DNA from 2 places in the Lactiplantibacillus sp. 30.2.29 genome. Region 1 is predicted to be linked to the other one. Evidence: riboswitches for the same ligand, from Rfam matches in the RefSeq annotation. Region 1 holds a riboswitch; the other holds the start of a gene.
What was found. Region 1 has a riboswitch for thiamine pyrophosphate ahead of thiM (hydroxyethylthiazole kinase). Riboswitches for the same ligand answer to the same signal wherever they lie in the genome.
Positions count from the first base shown of each region.

Region 2: another riboswitch for thiamine pyrophosphate. It lies ahead of KGF65_RS12995 (ECF transporter S component); the one in region 1 lies ahead of thiM (hydroxyethylthiazole kinase).

Region 1 is NZ_JAGYGU010000006.1:73,464-83,910, forward strand. Features, by position in the region: gene thiE (thiamine phosphate synthase) at 1-305, opposite strand, end outside; gene thiD (bifunctional hydroxymethylpyrimidine kinase/phosphomethylpyrimidine kinase) at 295-1,119, opposite strand; gene thiM (hydroxyethylthiazole kinase) at 1,145-1,936, opposite strand; TPP riboswitch at 2,016-2,121, opposite strand; gene KGF65_RS04795 (zinc-binding dehydrogenase) at 2,282-3,253, shown strand; gene larE (ATP-dependent sacrificial sulfur transferase LarE) at 3,543-4,373, opposite strand; gene larD (D/L-lactic acid transporter LarD) at 4,397-5,113, opposite strand; partial or broken gene larC (nickel pincer cofactor biosynthesis protein LarC) at 5,118-6,489, opposite strand; gene larB (nickel pincer cofactor biosynthesis protein LarB) at 6,520-7,281, opposite strand; gene larA (nickel-dependent lactate racemase) at 7,283-8,557, opposite strand; gene KGF65_RS04830 (Crp/Fnr family transcriptional regulator) at 8,808-9,473, shown strand; gene cbiM (cobalt transporter CbiM) at 9,488-10,447, shown strand, end outside.
Region 2 is NZ_JAGYGU010000025.1:31,924-42,370, forward strand. Features, by position in the region: partial or broken gene KGF65_RS12955 (GreA/GreB family elongation factor) at 312-524, shown strand; partial or broken gene KGF65_RS12960 (IS5 family transposase) at 769-1,446, opposite strand; gene KGF65_RS12965 (hypothetical protein) at 1,717-2,100, opposite strand; gene KGF65_RS17445 (DUF5626 family protein) at 2,333-2,590, shown strand; gene KGF65_RS12975 (helix-turn-helix domain-containing protein) at 2,587-3,102, opposite strand; gene KGF65_RS12980 (hypothetical protein) at 3,186-3,806, shown strand; gene KGF65_RS12985 (aldo/keto reductase) at 4,336-5,166, opposite strand; gene KGF65_RS12990 (glutathione peroxidase) at 5,210-5,695, opposite strand; TPP riboswitch at 5,840-5,933, shown strand; gene KGF65_RS12995 (ECF transporter S component) at 6,035-6,604, shown strand; gene KGF65_RS13000 (ABC transporter ATP-binding protein) at 6,634-8,040, shown strand; gene KGF65_RS13005 (energy-coupling factor transporter transmembrane protein EcfT) at 8,037-8,696, shown strand; gene KGF65_RS13010 (ATP-binding cassette domain-containing protein) at 8,750-10,270, opposite strand.

The DNA of each region.
Region 1 (10,447 bases):
TGTGTCACGCGGTCATCGCTTTGACCGACGTGAATGCCATCCGCCTGCAATGCTAAGGCCAGTTCCACATCATCATCCACAATAAACGGAACGTGCGCGTCTGAACAGCGCTGGCGTAATCGCTGACCAAGTGTCAACCGTTGGGCGGCCGTCAACTGACTAGCGCCCTTATCACGATACTGAAAAGCCGTAATGCCGGCGTCGAACGCCGTTTGTATGACCGTTTCTAAGTCGCGACCCACCACGTCTTGTGTGCCACAAACAAAGTAGGCGCGTAGTTGGACTGGTTCAAATTCAAGCGTCATGGATGGTCACCTCCTCACTGAGCGCTGCCCAATGATTTAAGGGACCGTGACCATGCCCAACTTGGATACCGTCTTGAATCGTTCCCGCCACGTAAGCTTTCGCTGTCTGAATGGCAGCTGCCATGGACTGACCCTTCGCGAGTTCTGCGGTGATGCAAGCCGACAACGTATCGCCAGTGCCGTGCGTCCGCACCGTTTCGATTCGGGGTGCCGACATCCAAAAGGCAGTGCCATCCGCCAACAACACAAAGTCATTCGCCAAATCCGGATTGTCGCCGTGGCCGCCCTTAATAATGACCGTCGCCGCACCTAAATCCTGTAATGCGTGCCCGGCTGCGACCATGTCTTGATTACTGGTGATGTGGTGTCCCGTCAACCGTTCAGCTTCTGGTAAGTTGGGCGTCACCACCGTTGCCAATGGGAGCAACTCATCACGAACCGTCTGAATAGCATCTTCAGCCAGCAGTGCTGCGCCACCTTTGGCAATCATGACTGGATCGACCGTCAGTGGTCCAAAATCGACTCGTTTTAAATTTTCAACAACGGCATGGACGTGTTCAGCATCCGCCAACATCCCAGTCTTACAAGCGCGAATCTTCAAATCCGCCGCCAATGAGGCAAACTGTTCATCGATCAATTTAGTTGGCATCGCCATAAAATCTTGCACGCCCAACGTATTTTGCGCCGTCACGGCAACGACGACTGCGGTCCCAAAGACGTGCCGGGCTTGCATCGTTTTCAGATCAGCCATGACACCGGCGCCACCGCCGCTATCCGTCCCGGCAATCGTTGCAACTTGTGGAAATTCATTCATAAAACTCTCGCGACCCTTCACTTATTTAGTTTAATTTTGCAATTGCTTGAATCTCTTGCACCGAGACGAGGCTCAGCCGGTCGATCAAATCGATGGCAAACGTCGCCGGCCGCGCAGCCGTCATCTGACTAGCGACCAATTCGCCAGCACCCGCCAAGACGACGCAGGCCACTTGAGCCGCATCATAAATAGCTGTCGGGCTCACCGCGGCAAACGCGACAACGATGCTGGATAACAAGTCTCCCGACCCGACGTGTAGCTGAAAGAGTGGCGTTCCATTGGCAACTTTAGCGACCCGTTTGCCATCCGTAATAACATCCGTGGGGCCCGACAAAATCACGCAACAGTTAAATTGCTGCGCACACCGTTTGGCAATTTCGACCACGTCACCCTGGCCCGCACCGGCATCAATGCCCTTCGCTTGCCAGTCGATGTCAGCTAGCGCGGCAATTTCGCCCGCGTTTCCCCGAATCACATCGACCGAAAACTTGGCTAATAGGTCCAAAGCGACTTGTTTACGATAGGGCACCGCCCCCACCGCAACCGGGTCCAGCACAACTGGCTTATGATACTGATTAGCCAACTTTCCAACAACGGCCATTTGATTGACCTGTTGCGTCGTCAACGTCCCCATGTTAATGCAAACTGCCCCCGCAATTTGGACTATTGACTCCGCTTCCTGTACTTCTGCTGACATAATGGGCGACGCGCCCAGCGCATTCAACCCATTGGCAACGTCCTGGACCGTGACAAAGTTGGCGATGTTAAAAACGATTGGATTTTGATCGCGCAACGTGTTCAATAATTGTAACGTCATTTCAAGTCTCCTCCTTAGTCCTGGTCACGGCTAATAAAAAACGACCACTGATCAACTTACATCGATCCAGTGGTCGCTAATAGTAGCAATGACACTTTCCTACGCAAGTTTGAGCTTACAGGTTCGAAGGGATCGGCACTTACAGCACCATCTCAGCCCATTTTTGGACACCCCTAGTGTTTTGAGAATTCAATTGTTACCCTCTAGTTTACCGATTGTAACCGGTAACGTCAATCTTTGTGTCAGCCCATTATTCGCGCAAACACAACGTATTATCGTTTAATCTTCATTGACGTAATGGTTATAATAAAGACAACTAAACTTTAAAGAAAAGAGTGATTGTCGATGCAAGCACTAGTTGTCCCTGCGCCATCAGATCGTTCCTTAGAACAGCTTGAATGGCAAGAACGGCCCATGCCTGAGCTGGGAGCCGACGAAGTTTTGATCAAAACGCAAGCAGTCGGTCTCAATCCGGTTGATTACAAATTAGTCCTAGGTGGCGATGACGCCTGGAAATACCCCCACATTTTAGGCCTGGACGTGGCCGGAATCGTTGAAGCGGTCGGCGCTAAAGTCACTGACTTTGCCCCTGGTCAACGGGTCTGCGGTCACGCGAATCTGGCCAAAGATGGGACGTTTGCGGAATATACCTGCTTGCCCGCTGCCGCTCTCGCCAAAATTCCAACGACCCTCAGCTTCGAAACTGCCGCGGCCAGTCTCTGCGCTGGTTTGACCGCCTACCAGGCTTTGTTACGCAAGGCCAACCTGAATGCGGTGCACACCGTCCTCATTCATGCGGGTGCCGGCGGTGTCGGCAGTATGGCCATCCAGTTGGCGAAAGCTGCGGGCAAAACGGTCTATACGACGGTCTCACAACGCAAACAGGCCTTTGTCGCACCGCTTCATCCTGATGCGCAAATCGATTACCGCCATGAAGACGTGACGGCTAAGATTCAAGCGTTGACCCAGCAACGGGGCGTCGACTTGGTCGTCAACACGATCGGTAATCCTGAGGCTGACTTGCCCCGCTTGGCCTACAACGGACAGCTGGTTTGCATCCTCGAGACGCCTCAGACTTTCCCAAAGAACCAAGTCGTCAGCGTTAGCAAGCTCGATTTAGGTGGCGCCCATCGCAGCGGCAATCCTGCCCAAGTCGCAGACCTCGGTCAAATGGCTGCAGCCCTGTTAGCTCTGATTGAAGCCGGCAAAGTCGACCCCTTGATCAGCGAAGTCTTGAAGCGCGACCAACTTGTTGATGGCTTGCAGCAACTCCAAGCAGACCAAGTGGCCGGTAAACTAGTGGTAACGTTTGACTAAGGGTTGCCACGTTTGTTCACCATGATTCAGTTATCTCAACAATTTTCAACAAACGCATTTTAACGCAGCATATCAAGTCTCGTTGTTACGCTTGCTGAACGGTGATTTTGACAGGCCTAATCGAATCTACAGAAAAATGCACTTCAAGGGCGGCCTTGAAGTGCATTTTTGGGGTGTTAGCCAATGACCATCATTGGTAGAAATTCGGCTGGTATCATCGTCATTGGCGCCATGGACGAACAGACCCGTTTGCCGCCACCTCCTCGTCCATGGTGGACTAAATCAATTATTAAGCAAAGGTTGCCAATTGGGCCTTCGTCAAGGTGTCGTTCATGCGACCACTACGGAAGCCGCCCAAGTCAAGGGTCACGTAACGGAAGCCTAACGATTGTAATTGACGGTTGACACGGTCGTTGAAGACCAAGAAGTCGCCAATGCGTGCTTCTGGTAATTCGATCCGCGCAATGTCATCGTGGAACCGGACCCGCACCGTTGGGAAACCTAAGTCCCGCAAGTACTTTTCTGCGGCCATCACTTGGGCAATGTTGTCATGCGTCAACGTCGTGCCATATGGGAAACGTGAAGATACGGAGCATGAGGCCACTTTGTTCCAGTTCGTTAATCCAAGTTCTTGTGCTAAAGCCCGTACATCCGTTTTGAAGAAGTCGGCTTCTTGTAATAAGCTCCGAGCGCCCGCTTCAGTCCGTGCCTTCAATCCTGGCCGATAATCATTTTCGTCATTTTTGATCATGCCATCTAGAACGGCGGCACTCCCATTGTTTTCAGCAATGGCGTTCAACCGGTCGTAGAATAGTTTTTTAGCATAGTACCAACTGTCAGGCGTATTGTGTTTGATGTGGTCGTCACTCAAATAATCGAGAGTCGTCCCTTGTACGTCGGCGCCTAATTCTTCGGCTAAACTAATGGCTTTGTCGAACTCTTCATCCGTGAATAATTCTGAATTGGCGACAACTGCCGTCACGTTATCACGGCCCAACACATCCAAGGCCATTTTTAAAACTAGGGTACTGTCGATACCGCCGGAAAAGGCCACCGTGACCCGTTTTAAATCTTTTAAGGCGGCGATTAAAGTTGCTTTCTTCGTTGCTAAAGTTGTCATAAATTCCATTCTTCTCTCTTAATTTAATTAATCCCAAAAAAGCCATGCATGAACCAAGCGGCACAGGCAGCACCGACAAATGGCGCGATGCCGGGAACGATGATGCCATATTGCCAGTCACTATCCGCTTTGTTCGCAATCGGTAAAATCGCGTGAGCAATCCGGGGCCCCATGTCACGCGCTAAGTTCATCGCGAAACCAGTTGGGCCACCTAGTCCCATCCCAATCGCCCAAACGAGCAGGCCAACGCCAATTGGCACGATCCCCGGCGTTTTGATCTCAGAGATCGCTAAAATACCAGAAATGAAAATAAAGGTATCGAATAATTCCACAAAGAAATTCCGCGGTAAGTTCCGAACGGCTGGCGCGGTACAGAATAAATTCCGAATCGTGATTGGTGAGATTTCATCCGTCGACGCTTTGAAATGGTCGGCATACATGATCCAAACAATCACTGAACCGACAACGCCACCTAACACTTCGGCAATCGAATACGGAATGAACGCTGACCAGGACAGGTTTCCTAGTAAACACTGTGCGAGCACCATGGCCGGGTTGATACAAACGTTGCCAAAAATGAACAGCGCGATGCTGATTCCAAACCCCCACGTCGTAATCGCAAAAATATGACCGGAACCCCGGTACTTAGTGCCTTTCAACACGGAACTACAATGAACGCCCACCCCAAAAATAATCATGAGGGCCGTGCCCATAAACTCGGCAATTAGCTGATGTCCCAAAAAATTACGCCTCCTCTTCAATTTGGTCTACAGCAACCAATGCTGCCTGGTAGACCGTCCTAAACGGAATATGCAACTGTTGCGCCAGCTGTGCGCAATCCGCATATTCCGGCATTGTCTTCTTAATATCTTGATAGGTCGCCACTTTAACGCGAACGGCCCCGTACGGCGTTGCGACGGTCAAAAAGTGCCGTTGCATAATGGCGCGCTGCCACGTTTGGTAACGCACACCAATCGTCGTGGTCTCCTGTAAAATCAACTTGGTCAGTAAGTCTTGATCGTCAACGTTTCCCAATACCGTTAACTTAATCGCTGGCCGATCTTTTTTCATCTGAATCGGGGTAAAAAACACATCGTATGCGCCCGCCGTTAATAACTGGTTCATCACGTAACCCAGTCCCTCACCCGTCTGGTCATCCAGATTGGCCTCAATCATCAAGACCGCATCGGCCGTCTGTTCAACGACTTGCTGACTTAGTTTTTTTTTCGAATAAGACCGCTCGCAACGCGTTAAAGCCACCCGTATCTCGTTTGCCAAACCCATAACCGACCTTCGTGGCAACGGCACGTTCTGGTAACGGCCCGAAGTCTTGTACTAACGTCTTCACAATGCCCATCCCAGTCGGCGTGATCAATTCTGTATGCACATCTAACCGTTGCTGAATCGGAATCGCGCTTCCGACTCGCATCTGCATCACCGCCGGAACGGGAACTGGCATCTGTCCGTGAGCCACGTTGATAAAGCCGCTGCCATCACTTAAGGGTGACGACAGAATCGTATCGATCTGCATCAATTCCAACCCGACGCAGCAACCGACAATGTCGACGATTGAATCCAGTGCGCCCACTTCATGAAAATGCACCTCAGCTAGTGGCATGTGGTGAACCGCCGCCTCTGCTTGCGCGATTTCCATAAAGATCTCTTTCGCGTGGTGTTTCACGGTATCTGATAAATCACTCGTATCGATTAGCTGTTCAATATCTGCTAAATGGCGCGCTTCGTGATCGTGATGATGCCCGGCCGCATGGTCATGCTCGTGTGTATGCTCATATTCATGCACATGATCATGGTCATGTTTATGGTCATGGTCACATTCACGTTTATGTTCACATTCATGCTCATGTTCATGATGATGTCCATGTTCATGATGTTGTTCCACAAAGCCATGGTCCTTGCCACCAGCGACCTGAACGTCAAAACTCGTGCCATAGATACTACTCTGAGCTTCCCGGTGGCGGGTCAATTCATAACCGTGTACGTGTAACTTAGCCAATTCGGTTTTTAATTGCTCAAAATCAAGGCCTAAATCGAGTAGCGCGCCCAGAAACATATCACCGCTGATTCCCGAAAAAGCATCTAAATAAAGTGTTTGCATTCGTCTTCTCCTTGTTCAGTTAACTGAATCTTACATTTGATTGATCATACTAGCCGAATAGGCGGCGCCAAAACCATTATCAATATTGACCACGGTAATCCCCGACGCACAGCTATTGAGCATCGTCAGTAACGCGGTCATGCCTTGAAAGCTGGTTCCATAGCCGATACTCGTGGGCACAGCAATCACCGGTTTGTCGACTAAGCCGCCGACAACACTGGCCAGTGCACCTTCCATCCCAGCAATCACGATCACCACCCGGGCGCCACGAATCACATCGAGTTTGGCAAACAGTCGGTGAATTCCCGCAACGCCGACATCATAGACCCGTTCAACGCGATTACCAAACGTCTCGGCCGTGACTGCAGCTTCTTCGGCGACCGGTTGATCGGACGTTCCCGCCGTCACTACGGCAATGTAATCTTGAGTTTTCGGTGCCGGTCGTTCCCCGACCGTCATACACTGCGCCGTCGCGTGATAAACGGCCGTTGGCAATGCCGGCTGCAGTGCCGCAAATTTGTCTGCAGATAACCGGGTCGTTAAAATCGGTAATGCTGACGTTGGTGCCGATACCGACTGCTGTGATAACGCCTTAACGATGCCGACGATTTGGGTGGCCGTCTTACCCGCACCGTAAATGACCTCAGGAAAGCCATTGCGGCGTTGCCGGTCTAAATCGACGTTTGCAAAACCCAGTGCCGCTGTCTTGTCCGCTTCTAACTGTTGTGCGGCCGCCGTCGGACTCAATTGCCCAGCCGCTACTTGTTGTAGGATTTCTGTCGTGGTCGCCATGCTACTTCACAATGACGCCTAAGCCATCAGGAACGACCGTTACTTTGGCTGCTTGCCCCTCACGCGCATAGGCCTTTGCCATCGCTTCATCAAGGGTCGTCGCCAATTCCATGTGCATATTGGTAATCAAGTCTGGGTCGACCAGATCAGAAACAAAGATCACATGATGATGCACGAGGATGCGGGCAAAAATTTGCGCTGTCCACTGGTCTGGAATCGTCTTGAGCCGCAGCGTGTTGATTGCTTGGTCCAAAAATTCCTTGGGGTCGTCAACGTCGGCTAAATTATGATAAAAGCCGTCGCCACCGTGACCATCACGCGCACCGGCTACCATAATGATCGTGCCGCCTTCCTTATTGGTTGCTTCGGCCGCCGTCATCCCTTTAACGGCTTGATAAATATTTTGATCAAGCGGATAACCACCGTTAGTCGAGATGGCAATATCACAGTCGATCGCGGGCACACTGGAGAGTTCTTTGACAAAGTCACAACCCACTTTATGGGCCGCTTCCATATCGCCGGCAAAGGAGCCAATGATTTTTTTATCTTCGTCTAACACGACGTTGATAATGAACGCCAGCTTAGCCGTCCGCGCGGCGTAAACCATGTCTTTGTGAATCGGATTATGCATTAAATTCCCAGTCCGCGCTTTAGGTGAATTAATAAATTCGCCCGAGTGATTCGCCATGATGGTCTTATATGAGGCGATGCCCGGCAAAACCGACTTGCGCCCACCTGAAAAACCAGCAAAAAAGTGGGATTCAATGAAGCCTTCAGAGATCAGTAAGTCTGCTTCGGCTGCGACTTTATTAATAATGCAATCGCCACCAGATGGCAGCTGGCCAATTTTGACCATACTACTGTCGTCAGTCGAAACGTGCATCACGATTTCCTCATGATTGACGATGTCTTCACCATACTTATTAACGAGTTCTTCGTGCGTCGAAGGCCGATGGAAGCCGGTCGCGACTAGAATTCGAATCCGGGCATCCGGTGCTACTGACCGAATCCGCCGCAATAGAATTGGCGTGATAATGTGGGAAGGAACGGGGCGCGTGTGGTCTGAGCTAATAATGACGATATTGTGCTTACCACGTGCGAGTTCTTCTAACTTAGGCGTGCCGATCGGATTGTCTAATGATTGTTCGACCGTTTCCTGTTCTGATAATTTGTTATGATATGTTGCAGCTTGCGACACTAACTTACCGGCATAATTTTCATCGCTAATTTCAGCCGTAAGTGTGCGCTTGTCATAGGGTAAATCAATTGAAACCATGACTTTGAGCCATCCTCTTTCCTCAAAAGCTAATTTTTGCATGCACGTTTTGTTATACTAGTAGTCGCGACGGTTGTCAGCTACATTTCAAGTTTTCAAAAATAGTTAACAAATGTATACTTTAAATGCGATTGTCACAATCACGAAAACCGCTATGCTTAAGAAGCGTCATTGTCGTGATTAGCGTTGAGAATCGCTATTTTAATGCACTCAACCTTAAATTTATTCACGAAAGAACTGAAAAACTAAGATGGTATTAACTGATATTGAATATTTACTGAGTTATTTGGAAGCCCATCACGTGCCAACGATCCAGAAAAAGCGGCACACTTATTTGACTTATCATGGTCTGGCCGAGCATTACACCTACGTTTTGAAGGACGGCATTATCAAAAACAGCATTATTTTGCAAGACGGGCGCGAATATAATTTGTCTTATATCGCCAAACCAGATGTGATCTCCCTGTTGCGCGATGAGGTCTCCCGATCGACTGACCAGCCGTTTAACGTCCGCATCGAATCCGAATACGCGACCTTTTATCAAGTCAATCGCGTCGCCTTTTGGAAGTACGTCAATAGCACGCCGGAGCTTCAAAATTACGTCAAGAACTACTACCGCAAAAAGTTGTCCGAAAACATTTTGCGCCTACAGCGAATGGTGATGAATGGCAAGAAGGGTGCGATTTGTGCGTTTATATATAGTCTGGTGGATTTATTTGGCCGCAAAGTCAACGATGGTATCCTGATCGACTTCGTGGTGACAAATGATGACATTGCGGGCTTCTGTGGCATTAGTTCCCGCAGTAGCGTTAATCGAATGTTGAAAGAATTGCGCACGGATGGCGTGATTACGGTCCAAAATCACAAGTTTATTATTCAAGATGTCAGCTACCTCTTAGACCAAATTGCAAATTAGTGAGGTGCTCATCCGTGCATATTCCGGATAATTATTTAAGTCCCGCGACCTGCGGAACCCTTGTCACCGCGATGGTCCCCGTTTGGACCGTTGCCGTCTTGAAAGTCAAAGTTCAACTCAAAACACATCGTGAAACCCTGCCAATGCTCGGCATCGCCGCGTCATTGGTATTTTTGATTATGATGTTTAACCTCCCGATCCCAGGTGGGACGACGGCGCATGCCGTTGGGGGCACACTACTGGCGGTGCTGATTGGGCCGTGGGCGGCTTGCCTTGCACTGACCGTGACGTTACTGCTACAAGCGTTATTATTCGGTGATGGCGGCATCCTCGCCTTTGGGGCCAATGCACTGAATATGGCCGTCATTATGCCGTTCGTCGGTTACGCTTGCTATTGGCTGGGTCAAAAATGGCACCATGAAAAATTAGGACTCGCAGTTGGCGCCTATTTGGGGATCAACATGGCGGCACTCGTTGCAGGAATTGAGCTCGGACTACAACCGCTCTTAGCTCATACGGCAAGTGGCGCCCCGCTCTACTGCCCGTATGGCCTCAACATCACCGTACCGGCTATGCTAGCGGCCCACTTACTGGTCGCGGGCTGGGTCGAAGTTGTGTTCACGTTACTCGTCTTTCAATTCGTGAAACGCGTCGCACCGACCAACCTCTATCAGACGCCACCACGTCGAAATCACCGGCCCTGGATTGCTTTATTGCTGGGACTAGCCGTGCTTTCACCTTTAGGCCTCCTAGCAAGTAATACTGCTTGGGGCGAATGGTCGCCCCACGAATTCCAGCAACGTCTGGTGCAACAGCACATTAGCACCCACGCGCCACAAGGGATGGTCCACGGCTTTCATTTTCAAGCGCTATTTAGCGACTATACGATTGCCGGATTACCGGTTAGTCTGGGATACATTTTATCTGGAATAACTGCCATTTTGATTTTTCTACTTTTGATTCGAGGCCTTCAA
Region 2 (10,447 bases), on a different contig from region 1:
CGATTAAGCGCGCGTAATAAAGTAGTTATATCAATCGATTGGGCGCTTATTTTGATTTTTTTGAATCAAAAATATACTTCCCGAAACATATACGTGTTAAAATAAAGACAGTAAAAAAGCCGGTACGCGAATACCGACTTGAAACAAGGCCCGCTCTAAGAGCAGTTGGCTTTAACATTTGAACAACTAAAAAACAGTCACCCAGTTACTTGCCAAAGTTTTGGGGTGGCTATTTTTTGTTTCTGGCGTTCCATACCTGATACATCGCTAGTGCGATGCTCAAAATGATCTGCAAAAATGCAAACCAAACAGGTAAAGTGACCACGGCTGAAAACCTTGATGACCATGACCAAATCACCTATCAACTCGTCGGCAAACAAGAAGCCAATCTCGAACAACCAAAGATTTCATTCACATCGCCCATCGGCCAGGCGCTCGCCAATCATACCATTGGCGACGTGTTTACTGTGAGTGCGCCGAACGGGGATTATCAAGTTAAGGCGATCGCGGTTAAATGCGCGTAAACATAGGCTAAATTTTACTTAGTATGCTTGTAGTAATTGTACTAGCCTTTTATTAATCACCACCAAGGCCTCTGATACTAATAGGCCTCGTTATTCACAAATAAAGCCAGAGATTTCTTATTGCTTACACGATGAGAAATCTCTGGCTTTATCTTTTATTGTTTGGCAAACGAACAATAAAAGAGCTTATGTCAACAGTACATAAACTCAATTTAATAGTCATAAGAATCAGTAATAACAATATTTTAAGCAAGATGCATATTGAAGCAACGTAGACCGTAACCAGAGAAACATGGGCGAGCTTCTCATAACGAGATGCAATCTTACGAAAGTTTGTCATTTTACTTTGTCGGAATGGTATAGATTCCTGCTTTATCTTCAATATACTGGCGAAGTTTCGCAGCACCATAGGCTTTATCCGCGATAATATTTGATTGAGAAATATCGAAGCCTTCCAACAACTCGCTAGCAACTTGGCTGGCATGTACTTGACCACCCGTTAAGCGAAAACCCAGAGGATTTCCTAATCTGTCAACGAGTGCGTGAATCTTAGTCGTTCAATTACCTCAACTTAGTCCAATAGCTTGATTATCGTCCACACATTCGGCGTTTTTTCCCAATAGACTTCCGATGAACTCGAACAATTGTTGAATCCAAGCTCAAGTTTTCTATATCGAAATCGTCAATCAATCCGAGAAAATCCTGTTCGAATAATCCTAAACGTACCCAAGCCTGGAAGCGACTATACACATTTTCCAAGGGGCGTAGCGTTTCCAAGGCCACCGCGCATGAGCCTGAGGATAGCGTTGAGAGTGGTACGGTTGTCTAAACTTGATGGACAGCCAGTCCGGTATGGCGGGAAGTATCCTTTGATTCGTTTGCACTGACCATCTTCCAGTTGGTATCGTTTAGGTGTTGTCATCGAAAAGCCTCGATTAGTTATTCCTCAAATTACACCTGAATTTTTAGTTTCCAGACAGTCCTTAATCTTACGAATGAAAATTAACACCAATGCAAGTTTTGTTGCTGTTATCTATCGAATTATTTCTATATTGCTCTACCAAGGATTAATCAACGAAATAGGATTCAATATAAACTACAGTTTGTAGGAAGTTCTGTGAATTTGCCCAGAATAAGGGGCCAAAGCTCAGTCAACTAATCTCATACAACTATTCAAATTTAAAGCAACACACTACCTTTTCCACCAATGTTGAGTACGACTGTTTTCTATATTTTCTAGTTTAATGATTCGATCAGTAAGCTGCCTAATTTGGTCTTCTAAGTGCAATATTCTCTGTTGATCATTTTTTTCGCCAAATCCGGGATTGAAACTGATTTTTAGTGCATCCGATAATGCAAAACCACTTTTTGTTAGAGTAATACTCCTACTAAATCGAGTAATATCTGATGCAGTATATACTCTATTTTTATTAATCTTATTTCTAAATTTCAATTTATCATTTAATTCTTTTTCTACAATCAAACTATATTTTCGTAACGTTACCGCCTTAATTCCTAACTTCATTGCTGCCTGTACCGCACTAATTCCTTGCTTTTTCTGAGTCGAGTCTCCCATAACATCCTCCCCTATATCACGCTCTACATGTAACGATATCATAACGATTTATTAAACAAACAAAAGTTAACTAAGTGTTTCAGAAACAGATGGTTCCTTATTTAAACAGCGGTTTCGGCCCATTGTATTACTCGGAGGTCAAAAGCAATGAAAAAAATACAATCGCCAACTAGCCGTAACACTTTCAGTCATTTTATTATGTGTTTTGAGTTTCACGTTTAATGCACATGCAATGACACACACATATTCTGTATCAGAATCTAACTATTCTTGGAGTGCTTCATATAAGGTCAAAGTCGTGAAAAATAAAATTGTTCGGGTAAGCAATATTAAATTACATGCATTTGCCGGAAAAATTGTAGGTTACTCTACTTCACATACCGACAAAAAAGCTACTCTTACAATTGTAAGATCTTACAAAATCATTCGAACACGAATACACCTAATCGCTACTTTTTCCCATGGGAGTCTGCATGTAAAGACAACTTAGGACACATTAACATGCAAATGAAAATTGGTAAAAAATAGATCATATATTGACATTGCACAGTTCACAAAACTGTAAATAAAAACTATAGTGGCGGCAACATATATCCATATATATAGCCGATTAAATTTATTGTTTCTTAACGCAATATAGACAGTTATCAGAATTCCCATTAGTGGGACAATACCACTCACTAACACTAGAATCATTAATTCCATACTTTCATCTTGCGCATTGTATAAATTTCGCTTTAAAAATGGACTTGCTTTTTTTAAATCATTAATGTGCTCGTTATTATGGGATAGTCCTTTTTGAATGTCAACATCTTCACTTAGCAAAGTATCAACCGGTACTGAATAGAGTTTTCCAAGTCGCACCAAATTATCAATATCAGGATAGGTCCGTTGATTCTCCCATCGAGATACAGCCTGCCGTGAAACATTCAATGCTCTTGCAACATCGTCTTGAGAAAGTTGCGCATTATGACGATACTTTTTCAATTGTTCTGAAATCACTTTTGACACTCCAATCTAATCACAAAAGGATCTGATAATAATACAAAAATTAGCAACACCAAAACAGAAGGAAAATAATTATTATGGCAAAAAAACATCATGCTTTAAAAAAGGTGTCAATCATTTTTATCGTTACGTTACTCTGTTCCACTTTTTTGAATTCTTATGTTCATATTCATGCAGATAATGAATCAACAAATGAAACTATTGAACGATTAGTGAACGGGGATACACCTCATCAAAAAATTGCTATCACAAATGATCAAGAAGAACAAATCTCTAGTCTAATCAAGAAAGAAGCTGAGGTTCAAACAACAAACGATACTACCACCCTTACATTAACAGATGATCAACTAACAAGCATTTTGAAGCAAACTCTGTCCGCTGATGACTTTAGCTCCGTTCAAGCCGCAACTCATCACAAAGGCGTTTCAAAAATCGTCTGGCATGGTGCAGCAAAAAAAGGTAATGTTAACATTTACTTATCGAAAAGTATGTTAAACTTCTTACGTGGTGCTGCTATCGGTGTTGGTGTAACTACGATTATCGCTTTGTCAGGAGGATTTGCAGGAGCGGGGACAATTGCAACCATAGTTATTCGGAAAGTCATTAGTACCAGCATCAAGTCAAGTACAAAAGGATTCAAGTACGGCAGAAAATACTCCATTCGTTCTTGGAAATATAAAGGATGGTCATATCAATGAAACTAAACTTCTCCTTCAAAAACAATGCGCATGAATGGCTTGGCATTATAAGTCTATTATTGTTTCTAGCTGAGCCCTGGGTTGCCATCATAAACATGACTTATGGAATTGCTCTCGCAGGTACCGGTATTATTGGAATATCAACTTATCTAGAATCACTAAGTTATTTTAATGGCGCCCTTTCCAAAAAGATACTTCTCCTATTCACGATTCTCATTGCATTTATTCTCGAAGCTATCTATACTTTTATGATATTCATGCTTTTCAAAAAATAATCCAATCAATTGAGCTGTTCCGAATAAAACTCAGAGTTTTCTTGAAGTGCCTCACTATTGTCAAACTAATTAGTTTAGCAATGGTGAGGCACTTTCTTTCAGAATTGTTGTTCCTGCCTTTTCATAGAAAATTTTACAATTCGATTTTAAATTTTGTCAATATATAAACTGAAATCTTCAACTCATAATAGACGCAGCACAGCTTTCAATTCGTTTTATATTTCAAAACACAGAAGCTCTATCAACTATTTTAATTAAAACTCCTGATAAACTGCCGGATCTTGGTCATTCAAGCGACCATCTGCTCGACTCAGGCCATTAATCGTTGCCATATCAGCGTCACCGATTTCAAAGTCAAACACGTCGATGTTCCCTGCTTGACGACTCGGTGTCGACGACTTCGGAATTGGTAGCGTGCCGAGTTGTAACTCCCAGCGTAAAATTAGTTGGCCAACATTTTTATGGTAGCGCGCCGCAATCGCTTTGAGTGTCTCATTTTGTAGCATCTCACTCGCGCGGCCAAGGGGACTCCAGTCCTGCGTTAAGATACCGTGCGCTTGGTCATAGTCCCGTTGTGCTTGTTGGTTGAAATACGGGTGTAATTCGACCTGATTGATGACAGGTAAGACCCCAGTCTCCTTATCCAACCGGTCTAAATGTTCCGGTAAGAAATTCGAGACCCCAATCGAACGAATCAAACCTAACTTTTGGGCGTCAATCAATGCCTGCCAAGCTTCAACGTAATGGTCTTCCTTCGGGTTGGGCCAGTGAATCAAATACAGATCATAATAATCGAGCCCGGCTCGATACAATGATTCTTGAATCGTATTGATGGCTTGCGTGTACGTGTGATGCCGCCCCGGTAGTTTGGACGAAATCAGCAACTCCGAGCGTGGCACGGATGAGCGACGAACCGCCTCACCCACGGCCCCTTCGTTTTCATAATTGAAGGCCGTATCTAGTAGTCGATAGCCGCGGTCGATTGCAGAACCAATCACCTGCACCCCGTGCGCACCATTCAGTTTATAAGTCCCAAAACCAATCTTCGGGACCGTCAATCCATCACGTAGCGTATAAGTTTCCAACTCAATCCACTTCTTTCTTCAAAATTTTCAAAACAAAACCATACTAATCTTCAGAACGGTCTGCCAAAGCATCGCGAATCGCAGCCTCAAACGTTGCTGGACGAGTCGTCGGCGCATACCGTTCGAGGACGCGACCATCGCGGCCAATCAAGAACTTGGTAAAGTTCCACTTGATGCGCCCATGTCCCGCCGCTTGTTTCAAATAAGTAAACAACGGGTCCGCCTGGTCACCATTGACCATCACGCGCTTCGTCATTGGGAAGGTGACGCCATAGTGCCGTTGACAATAGTCGTGAGTCTCCTCATCATCAGCCTTTTCTTGATGGAATTGGTTAGACGGCAGGCCAAGCACCACTAATCCTTCTTGATGATACTTCTGATAGAGTTCTTCTAATCCTTTAAATTGTGGCGCCAAGCCACAGTTACTAGCCGTATTCACGATCAACAACACTTGCCCACGATATTGCGACAAGTCGAGTGTCTCACCACTCATTTCCGTTTCTGTAAAGTCATACACTGATTCAGCCATCAACATCCCTCCTAAGAATATTAATCAATTGCCGTGCTTTAACCCTAGTAAACCACAAAATTGTGATTTTTCATCGTACTTTGCTTTGGTTTCTGGAAATTTGATTGCACTCAACGTGATTATCCGTTACACTGAACGTATCATTCATAGCAACTGGGGTGCCATTGCGGCTGAGATAATACCCATTGAACCTGAATCTGGACAATGCCAGCGCAGGGAACAATGCTTTATTTGGGGAACCATCAATTCAGACTTAGCCGCCTGCCACTGTTACTTGTGGTGGGCGTTTTTTTGTCGCTTAGATGCGTGAATGACAAACTATTTTGGGAGGATTTAACAATGAAATGGGTTAAATCATGGTACTTGAACGACATTATTTTGCTGGCCCTTATCGGGATTTTCTTTGGGGCGATTTTTATGGGGACCAACTTTGTTTATAACGTGCTGAGTGCAGCACTGACACCATTTGGGCTCAGCGGTCTCGCCAACGAGCTGCTTTTGGGCTTATGGTGCATGCCAGGGATGCTGGCGGGCTACCTGATTCGTTTAAAGGGTTCCGCCACCTTAGGCGAACTGCTCGCAGCAACGGTCGAAATGTTCTTTGGCGGCCAATGGGGTATCACGACCTTGATCTCGGGGATCGTTCAAGGGTTCGGTGCCGAACTCGGCTACATCGCAACCGGCTACAAACACTACGATTGGTTAGGATTAACGGCTGCGGCCACCACGACTACGCTGGTGACGTTTGGCTGGGATCTGGCTCGTAATGGCTATTTCAAACTACAACTCTGGCTACTGATCTTATACTTAGTCGTGCGCTTCATCTCAATGTTCGTCTTCGGTGGTCTATTGACCAAGGCAATTACTGACTTACTTGACCGTAGCCACGTTCTCAAATCGACACATTAATCTCGCACTTTGGTATGGAGGAATCAAGAATGGCTCGTATCGCGCTGAACAACTTAACATATTCATATCCACAGGCGCCGACACCCATTCTGGAACACGTTAATTTAACGTTACCGTCACAACAGTTCACCTTATTAACGGGGCCGTCGGGAACTGGCAAGTCAACACTGCTTCAATTGATGGCGGGGGGCTTATCGCTAGCCGACGCGTCCGGCAGTATCACGTTTGACGGTCAATCATTAAACGACCTGCCCGCTAATCAGCGCGCGCGGCACGTCGCGATGATGTTTCAAAATCCAAATCAACAGTTTGCCATGGACACGGTCGAGCACGAGTTGATTTTTGCATTGGAGAACCTACAAGTGCCCCGCTCACAGATGATGGCACGATTGCGGCACGCACTGGCCTTCGTGAGGATTGAGCACCTACAACCGCGGCTCTTGAACCAGCTATCGGGTGGTGAAAAACAAAAGGTTGCCCTCGCCGTTATCGTGGCGATGGATAGCGATGTGATCTTGCTCGACGAACCCTTTGCCAGCGTGGACCCGGAAGCCCGCGCCGGACTACTCGAACGACTCGTTGAATTGCGCGACCAACACGGCAAAACGATTATTCTAGCTGACCACGACTTAGCGGGTTATGATCAGCTCGTAGACCAAGTGGTGCGGCTGACGAATCACCAGTTAGTCCCCGTTGCCCAGTCCGAATGGCCACAACTATTTGCCGCTTTCACTGACCAACCTCAGCGGGCGTGGACGGCACCGGAGCCAGTGACCAAGCCGTGCTTTCAGTTAGATCAGGTGACCCTTGCAGCGGGTGACCGAGAACTGCTTGCACCAACGACGCGTCAACTCCTCGCCCACCATAACACGCTGATTACGGGTCCCAATGGCAGTGGCAAGTCGACACTCTTTGAAGCCCTCGTCCGCTTGCATTCATACGGTGGCGAGATTCGCTACAACGGTACGCCCATTGCAAAATTAAAACGCAAACGCTATGCGCGGCACGTTGCCTTACTGTTTCAAGATGCCGAAACTCAGTTTTTAAACATCACGGTCGCTGAAGAATTGGCGCAAAGTCAGCGTTACGCGTACGGTGATTACTTTACGCCCAAACGAATTCAAGCCGCGCTCACCCAACTCAACTTAGCTGGACGTGACGACCAAATTATTTATACGCTGAGTGAGGGGCAGAAAAAGAAATTACAGATTTTATTAATGTTGATCATGCAATCACCAGTGCTCTTAATGGATGAACCGTTGAAAGGCTTGGACTTGCGCTCTGTCAACGCACTGGTGACACTGCTGACGGAGACGCAGGCCGCAATTCAACAAACATTGATCATTATCAGTCATCAATTGACCGGACTATTGCCGTTGATCGACTATCAGCTGCATTTTGAAAATCATCAGTTAGATTGGGTGGTGCGACCGTGAATCCAAGTATGAAATTATTATTATTACTGATTATCGCGTTAGAAATTTCATTCACGACCATCGTTAGTCTCAACGTCGCACTGGTGATCCTAGCCATCATTTATTTGCTGGCACACCGGACCCGACTGCGGACGCTCGGCTGGTTAGTCCTATTACCACTGTTGCCGGCGATTGGCTTGTGGAGCACCCAATATATTAACGGTAGCGGCGACCGAACATTGATGGCCTGGGTACTGTTCACTAGAATTTACGCCTTCGTCTTTACTGGTGCGACGTTTACGCTCACGACCGACGTCCTACAGCTGACCGATTCGTTGGAACAAAATTGGCACCTGCCGGCCAAATTTGCCTATGGCGTCTTGGCTGCTTACAACTTGGTACCACGAATCCGCCACGAAGTTCAGGTGATTCGGGCGGCGGGACTGATGCGTGGCCAAGTGCTCTCCTTCTGGTCACCGCAGCTCTACTTCAAAGCCATTTTAATCTCGATCAACTGGTCGCAAAATCTGGCACAGGCGATGCGTTCGCACGGATTCGTTGAGGACGCCCCCCGGACCCACTACCGCCAGATTCCACTCACTAAGGTGGACTGGGGCATCGTGATTACGGGCGTCATTTTATTACAAATCGGCGTCTTCGTGATTCCGTGGACTTAACTATCATCTAAAGGCCGCCCAACTAGCGTTATGACTAGTTGGGCGGCCTTTGATCATGCTTTTAATTGATCGATTTGGTGCTTTAACGCTTGAATTTCGGCGGTCGTTGCCGCAGGGTCCATCATCATCTGGTCATATTTGAATTGCAGAACGGCAATATCCGCTTCCGCAGGTTTGGGGGCTACGGCGACCTGAGCAAAATCAAGCAGTTGCTGATTGGTCAATTGTAGCGTCCGCGTCGCCACGGCATCCCGAAATGACTGGTCATGTGAGACGAACAGAACGGTGCCCGGATAGTCTTGCAGATAGGCTGCCAACGCTTCAAGTGCGTCGACATCCAGGTAGTTAGTCGGTTCATCGAGCATCAGCACGTTATATTGTCCGACTAAGATGGCGACTAACTGGAATTTTACCAGTTCACCACCACTCAATGCGGCCACTTGTTGCTGATAAAAACGGGCTGGCAAGCCGAGTGCGCCCATGACGTTACGAATCGTTTGGTCCGGTAATTGGCTCGCTCGCCGGACCGTCTCCCAGACAGAACGCTCGCCATCCAGCATCGTCATATCTTGATTGAAGACGCCGACTTTAGCGGCCGGCGCTAATGTTAGCCCAGAGACTCGTCGGGACAGTATCGCCTGTAATAAGGTCGTCTTGCCACTGCCATTGGGTCCCACGATTGCGACCCGTTCATGAGGCAGCACTTGAAAATCAGCGTGCGTCAGCAACGTTTTGCCATATTGCTTCAACGTCACGTTAAGACCCGTCACGACGGTCTTCCCCGTAAAGCTTGGAAAGTCAGTCGCCACCAATTTAAACCCACGTTGCGTCAATGGTTTGGCGACTTGCGGTTCGTGTGCCCCCCGTGCGACCATTCGCTTCGCCGTCCGCTCCATCTTGGCCGCCGTCGCTTCTCGCAAGGATTTCGTTTTAGACCGCTCAGCCGCTGACATCCGCCGATTGCCCTTTCGAATCCGCTGGGCCTTTTCATTACGCTGTTGTTGAGCCGCCAACAAGTCACGTTGATGACGCATCTGACGCTGATAGGCCACTTCCTGCGTCTGCCGTTGTTGGTCGCGAACTTCACGATAATGGGCATAATTACCCGCGTAGGCTTGAACCCGTTGGTCTTCAAATGCCCACGTCAGATTGGTTACCGCATTCAACAAGTGGCGGTCATGCGAAATCAACATCAACAGGCCCTGAAACCCTTGTAGTTGCGCAATCAGCCACTGTTGATGCGCCTCATCCAAGTTTGACGACGGCTCATCTAAAATCAAGATTGCGGGTCGGGCACTCAAGGCTTGGCGGATTCTGGACATCATTGCTTGGCCGCCACTCTGATTGAGTGTCGGAGCCAGTTGTGGCACATAACTGACGGGCGCATCCGTCACCAGTTGTCCACGGTAATCGGCATCTACTCCAGTGATCAAATGGGCAAGCGTAGATTTTCCCGTCCCATTGCGACCGACGACCCCAATCTTATCACCGGTGGTCGCCACCAAGTGGTCAATCGTAAATAGTGCCCGTCCCGCCACATTTTTTTGAATCTTCGTTAAATTAATCATTGTCATTGATCAACATCCCCTTTACTGCAGGGATTAATTGTCCTTCATGATTTGCGGACACAAAAAAAACGCCCTCAAATCATGAGACCGCTGACCATCGATTCAGTCAGCACCTCTAATTAATCCCAAAACGGACAGTCCACCCCTTCATATCGGGTTGGTGACTGTTCAGTTACTAGAATT